2 regions of the Bradyrhizobium sp. CCBAU 25360 genome follow, and region 2 is predicted to be linked to the other one. Evidence: predicted binding sites of a transcription regulator. Region 2 holds the regulator's gene; the other holds the start of a gene.
The links. The regulator PhoB, encoded in region 2, activates phosphate uptake and scavenging genes when phosphate is short. The targets are predictions, from matches to a motif close to TGTCATNNANCTGTCAT.

Region 1: the regulator PhoB is predicted to act here: its motif matches at 1,766-1,782, upstream of XH81_RS35455 (acetoacetate decarboxylase).

What each region holds. Positions count from the first base shown of each region.
Region 1 covers NZ_LBJA01000045.1:289,262-292,674, reverse strand. The annotation lists gene XH81_RS35460 (transporter) at 1-733, opposite strand, end outside; gene XH81_RS35455 (acetoacetate decarboxylase) at 845-1,624, opposite strand; gene XH81_RS35450 (patatin-like phospholipase family protein) at 1,823-2,998, shown strand.
Region 2 covers NZ_LBJA01000032.1:14,737-18,149, reverse strand. The annotation lists gene pstB (phosphate ABC transporter ATP-binding protein PstB) at 1-139, shown strand, start outside; gene phoU (phosphate signaling complex protein PhoU) at 151-867, shown strand; gene phoB (phosphate regulon transcriptional regulator PhoB) at 890-1,597, shown strand; gene XH81_RS09080 (GcrA family cell cycle regulator) at 1,827-2,339, opposite strand; gene XH81_RS09075 (aspartate aminotransferase family protein) at 2,795-3,413, shown strand, end outside.

The sequences.
Region 1 (3,413 bases), on a different contig from region 2:
CGAGCCGCTGCGCGAGCTTGCCGGCCTGGATCCGCAACGCCGGCGACAAATGATCGGTGTTCTTCTGATCGAGACGGTGAAACAGCGTGCGCAATCCGGTGAGCTGCCGATGCAGCCGGACGCAGGTGCGGCGGAGCCGGCCGAGATTGCGGCGCATCTCCGGCCTCGCGTCATCGGCCAGGATGCGCTCCTCGATATCGTCGATCTCCTGGCCGAGCTTGTCGGCCATCCGGTCCAGCGTGTCCGCGACCTCATCGACGATCTTTTCGAGCAGATGAGCGACATTGTCGACGCGGTAGCCGCCTTCGAGCACCCGCCGCGTGGCGTCCGCCGAGCACAGCGCCTGATGGCGGCCAGAGACCAGCAGCCGCTCGGTCATGGCGAAGCGCAGGAACGCGGTCTCCTCCGTCGCGCTGTCGATCTCGCGCACGAGATCGGAGAACACACCATAGACGCAATGGTCGATGACGTGAAGCTGCTGGAAGGTGTCGCTCGACAGCAGCAGTTCGCGTGCAAGCGCCGGCAGCTGCGACGCCGCGATCCAGGGCCGCGCCCGCGCGTCGGTCAGGTTGAAATGCAGCCAGAGCCGGCCGTCATGGCTGAACTCGATCGGCTGGTCGACCGGCAGCGCCTCGGCACTGCCGTCGCTGTGCAGGCGGAAGGCCCAGACCAGGCCGGGAATGGCGGGTTCGGCGTTCGATAATGCGCTGGCAAGCTTTGCCGGCTCAGCCATGGATAGCCCCAACCGTCAACAACTGCCCCGTTTCGGAAGATGGCTGACGGCATCTTCCGGACCCCACGCGGGTACTCAATTACGCCAGTGTTACAGTTTGATGATGCCGCCCTATTCCGCCGCCAGCCCGGTCGCGGCCGCCTCGGCTTGCCTGATGTAGTCATGGACGACGCGGCCGAACGGCAGCGTCAGATCGGCAATGTAATGATGCGCGCCGAGGCAGCGGCGGACCGGGAAATCGGCGACCGGCGCATTCACATGCGGCACCAGGTGCAGCCGGCCCGGCCCCATCCAGGAGCCCTTCGGCACGATGTCGACGAGGTTGATCGCAACCAGCTGGCAGACCTCGAGACGGCCGTCGACGCCCGGGATCATCTTCAGATTGATCTGCGTCTTCGACAGCGTGGCGCGGGTGAGGTCGCCGTTGCCGGCCATGCTCTCGTGCTTGTAGCCCATGGTGCCCATGGCGACGAGCTGGCCGGCATATTCCAGCGTGCCCGTCAGCGTGTCCTTGACGATTTCGAGCTTGGGATGGGCGTATTTCTTGGGAAAGCCCCAGATCTCGCGGCCGGCGGCGATCGGCGGATCGTCGTCGAGATACATCTGCGAGACGAAGTTGACGTCCTCGCCGTTGAGGCGCGCGGGAATGACGAGGCCGGATTCGGTATAGCTGCCGAAGCCGGAGGAGTCAGGCATCTTGATCCACTCGTAATGCGCGATCGGCTGGTCGATCGGCTGCAACGGCTCAGGCAGGCCGGCACGGATCAGCTCCGGGTCGGTCTCGTAGGTGATGACGAGGAATTCGCGGTTGACGAACCGATACGGACCGGCCGGATAGCTCGGCCCCGCCGCGGGCATGGACGGAAGTCTCAGCACGTCTTCGCTTCGCATCGCTGGTCTCCTGTGTTCCTGATCGGCGGCAATTGCTAGCGATCCTCATTGACTGCGATGTGAAGCTTTTCCGTCAGGCGCACGACCCCTGCCATTGCAGCGTGGTCGGTCTGCGTTGCCGGCGATGCATCGGTGCCGCCCTGTCATCACGCCGTCACCACGTGACGCAATCGTCTTGCGCAAGCAGGAGGCATCGCCATGGACGCCCGCACGTCGCATCCGACATATCAGAGCCATCAGGCGCCCTCGCGGGGCTGGCGGCCCGAACGCTGCGATCGCATCGCGCTGGTGCTGCAGGGCGGCGGCGCGCTCGGCGCCTACCAGGCCGGTGTCTATCAGGCGCTGCACGAGGCCGGCATCGAGCCCGACTGGGTCTGCGGTGTCTCGATCGGCGCGATCAACTCCGCCATCATCGCCGGCAACAAGCCGGAAAAGCGGCTCGAGGCGCTGCGCATCTTCTGGGAGCGCATCACCAACCGCAAGATCTGGCACTACACGCCCGACGGCGACGTCTTCCGCCAGTGGCGCAATCTCACCAGCGCCTGGATGACCTCGGCGATGGGCCAGCCCGGATTCTTCACCCCGCACCAAATGAATCCCTGGTTCAGCCCGGTCGGCGCGCGCACCGCGACCAGCTATTACGACACCATGCCGCTGAAGGAGAGCCTGCTCGAGCTGGTCGACTTCGATCTCATCAACGAGAAGAAGGTCCGCTTCGCGGTCGGCGCGGTCAACGTGCTTTCGGGCAATTTCATCTATTTCGACAATTCCCATGACGAGATCGAGCCGGAGCACATCATGGCCTCCGGCGCCCTGCCCCCGGCGCTGCCGATGGTGCGGATCGGCACCGATCATTTCTGGGACGGCGGCATCGTCTCCAACACGCCGCTGCAACACCTGCTCGACCAGGAGGATGCGCTCAATTCGCTGGTGTTTCAGGTCGACCTGTTCAGCGCGCGCGGCGTGCTGCCGCGCTCGATCCAGGACGTGATGGCTCGCCACAAGGACATCATGTATTCCTCGCGCACGCGCCACAACACCGACGTCTATCGCCGCACCCACAATCTCAAGGTCCTGCTCCACAAGGCGCTGGCGAAGCTGCCGGACGAGCAACTGTCCGACGAGGAGCGCAAGCTGAAGACGAGCCTGTGCCACATGCCGGAGATCGCGATCCTGCATCTGATCTACCAGCAAAAGGCCTATGAGGGCGACGCCAAGGACCACGAGTTCTCGGGCACCTCGATGCGCGAGCACTGGACCAGCGGCTATGAAGACACCAAGCGCACGCTGAAGCGCCGCGACTGGATCAAGATGCCGGAGGAAGGCATGGGCCTCGTCGTGCACGACGTGCACCGGGAGACGGAGAGCGCGTAAGGGACGCTTGTGTCCCGGACGCGCAGCAACGCCTTGAGCGTTGCTGCGCCAAGCCGGGACCCAGAAGCTACACGGTTCGCCGCGATCATGGGCCCCGGCTCTGCAGCGCTCCGTCAAAGGGACGCTGCGCTGCGTCCGGGGCACGAGACTGCCCATAAACATGATCCATTCGGAAGACACACTTCCGCATTCTCGCGGCTCATTTCGCCCGAGCTTTGCTCTCGTCGTTGCCCTTCTTGTTCAGAAAGGGCGCAGGGAAGGCCGGGCGCCGGCTGGCACCCGCGGTCCCGTGTGCGAACAAGACGCGCACGGGTTGGACAACAGGTGTAGCCGGGCGACCGGCCTTCCCTGCGCGGATGGCTTTACGGCTTATGTCGCGCTCTCCCCGGGGAGCGATGCACTATTGCCCCCGTCG
Region 2 (3,413 bases):
GCAGCAGGCGGCGCGCGTCTCCGACAAGACCGCCTTCATGTATCTCGGCGAGCTGATCGAGTTCGACGACACCAGCAAGATCTTCACGTCGCCGAGCGACCGGCGCACGCAGGATTACATTACCGGCCGGTTCGGCTGAGGAGACGCGACATGGGTACTGAACATACCGCAAAAGCTTTCGACACCGACCTCCAGGAGCTCACCCGCCTGGTCGCCGAGATGGGCGGCATCGCCGAGCGCATGATCGTCGATTCCGTCGGCGCGCTGATCCGCCGCGACGTCGCGCTCGGCCAGCGCGTCGTCGCCATCGACGCCGAGCTCGACGCGCTGCAGAAGCGCATCGAGGAACGCGCCGTGCTCACCATCGCCCGCCGCCAGCCGATGGCGGTGGATTTGCGCGAGATCGTCGGCGCCATGCGCGTTGCGACCGACCTCGAGCGCATCGGCGACCTCGCCAAGAACATGGGCAAGCGCGTCGCCGCGCTGGAGACCGACTTCCATCCGCTGAAACTGTTCCGCGGCCTGGAGCACATGACCGACCTCGTGCAGCAGCAGGTCAAGTCGGTGCTGGACGCCTATGCCGCACATGATCTGCCGGCGGCGATGGCGGTGTGGAAGGGCGACGAGGAAGTCGACGCGATCTGCACCTCGCTGTTCCGCGAGCTCCTCACCTACATGATGGAGGATCCGCGCAACATCTCGTTCTGCATCCATCTGATGTTCTGCGCCAAGAACATCGAGCGGATCGGCGACCACGCCACCAACATCGCCGAGACCGTGTTCTACATGATCGAAGGCCAGGCGATCACCGACAAGCGGCCGAAGGGCGACATGACCACCTTCGCCACGACGGTCCCGAATACCTGAAGACTCAAGGAGCGACGACCCGATGGGCGCACGCATTATGGTGGTTGAGGACGAGGAAGCTCTCACCGAGCTGCTTCGCTACAACCTCGAAGGCGACGGCTATGACGTCGAGACGGTCATGCGCGGCGACGACGCCGACACCCGCCTCAAGGAGCACATCCCGGACCTGATCGTGCTCGACTGGATGCTGCCGGGCCTGTCGGGCATCGAGCTGTGCCGGCGCCTGCGGACCCGGCCCGACACCAAGCAGCTGCCGATCATCATGCTCACCGCGCGCGGCGAGGAGAGCGAGCGGGTGCGGGGACTTGCGACCGGCGCCGACGACTACATCGTCAAGCCGTTCTCGGTGCCGGAGCTCTTGGCGCGCGTGAAGGGCCTGCTTCGCCGCGCCAGTCCTGAGCGACTCGCGACAGTGCTGGCCTATGGCGACATCGAGCTCGACCGCGACAAGCGTCGCGTGGCGCGCTCGGGCCGGCCGATCGATCTCGGTCCGACCGAATATCGCCTGCTGGAGTTCTTCCTGGAGCATCCGGGCCGCGTGTTCTCGCGCGAGCAGCTGCTCGACAGCGTCTGGGGCCGCGACATCTACATCGACGAGCGCACCGTCGACGTCCATATCGGCCGCCTGCGCAAGCTGCTCAATCTCGGCCGCGAGCAGGACCCGATCCGCACCGTCCGCGGCGCCGGCTACGCGCTCGACGATCGCTTCGCGAAGGCGGAGCAGACGTAAGGTTTGCAGGCGTTGGGGTTTGGTGGGCTGCCGCCACATTCTCCGGTGTCGTCCCTGCGAAAGCATGGACCCATAACCACAGGCAGTGGTTTGGCGAAGACTCGGAGTGACCATCTCGCGCAACAACAGCGCCCTATGGTTATGGATCCCCGCGTTCGCGGGGATGACACCGAGTTGGTTGAGGCGCCGTCGTGTGACGGCTGCCGTCTTTGCGATCAGCTAAATCCACTCACCGCGGACCCGGCTTTGCCGGGGCACGCCGGCGATCCGCCGCCGGCTGATACGCGACGCGCGAGTGCTGGGCGCAGTAGGGCAGGCCGGACAGCGCCCTGCCGCCGCAGAAGAAGAAATCGGGGCTGGAGGGATCGCCGACCGGCCAATGGCAGGTGGCCTCGTTCAGCTCGAGCAGCGACAGCCGCTGGCTCATCGGCACCACGTTGTCGTAGGTGACCGGTTCGGCCTCCACCTCGACCTCGAAGGCCTGCGCCAGCGCGGTGTTGCCGCGCGCAATGGGGCGGGTCACCCGCATCATGTGCTGCGCGGGACGCGCCTTGCGCGGCCGGGGCGCTGCCGATGAAGGGCTCTTGGCACGGCCGGACAGACCGAGCCTGTGCACTTTGCCGATCACGGCATTGCGGGTCACATTGCCGAGTTCAGCTGCGATCTGGCTGGCCGAAAGTCCGGCCTCCCAGAGCTTTTTCAGCTGCTCGACGCGATCGTCGGACCAGGTCAAAACCGTCATTGCACCCTTTCCCTCGCTACGCGCCGCCATCCTGGGGCCTCGCAGCGATTGCCTAAGCCTTCAAAAACCCGTGCCGTCAGAATCCCTTAAGGCTCGCCGGGCGCGTGACTGACGCCCGAACGTTTACGCCGGTACAAGAGGACTCTTGGGATCAGAACCGCTGCACGAGATGTCGTATCTGACAATCCAAACGCTACAATATGGCGTGACTCCCGCGCAAGAGTCCGCCGACTCGCTTCCACATGTTCCGTGGTGAAAACCCGCAAAATCGGCACCGCAAGACTACGGATTCAGCGTTTCCCGAGGCTTTCCGGGCGGCATTGACACCCGTCTTGCCAGGCATAAGATAGTCGCGCGTGCCGCCCTTAAAAGGCGGCACGTTTCGTTTTCCGGGCCGGTCGATGGTGCGTTGCGCAATGCACGCGTCACACCGTCCGCAACATTCAAGTGACATCATGACTAACAGCGCAGCGCCGCATTTGCTCCCCGTTTTCGCCAGAGCCGACCTCGGCTTCGAGCGCGGCGAAGGCTGCTGGCTGATCGCGACCAATGGCGATCGCTATCTCGATTTCACCTCGGGCGTGGCTGTGAATGCGCTCGGCCATTGCCACCCGCATCTGATCAAGGCGCTGCAGGAGCAGGCGACGAAGCTCTGGCACATGTCGAACCTGTTCCAGAGCCCGGATGGCGAGAAGCTCGCCAACCGGCTCTGCAACGAGAGCTTTGCCGACTTCGTGTTCTTCTGCAATTCGGGCGCCGAAGCGCTGGAGGGTGTGATCAAGCTGGTCCGCCATCATCACTTCTCCAAGGGACATCCGGAACGTTATCGCATCATCACCTTCGAAGGCGCCTTTCACGGCCGTACGCTGGCGACGCTCGCCGCGACCGGATCTGCAAAATATCTCGAAGGCTTTGGCCCGCCCATGGATGGCTTCGACCAGGTGCCGCATGGCGATATCGAGGCCGTCAAGAAGGCGATCGGCCCGCACACCGCGGGCATCCTGATCGAGCCGATCCAGGGCGAGGGCGGCGTGCGTTCGGCAACGCCGACCTTCCTCAAGGCGTTGCGCCAGC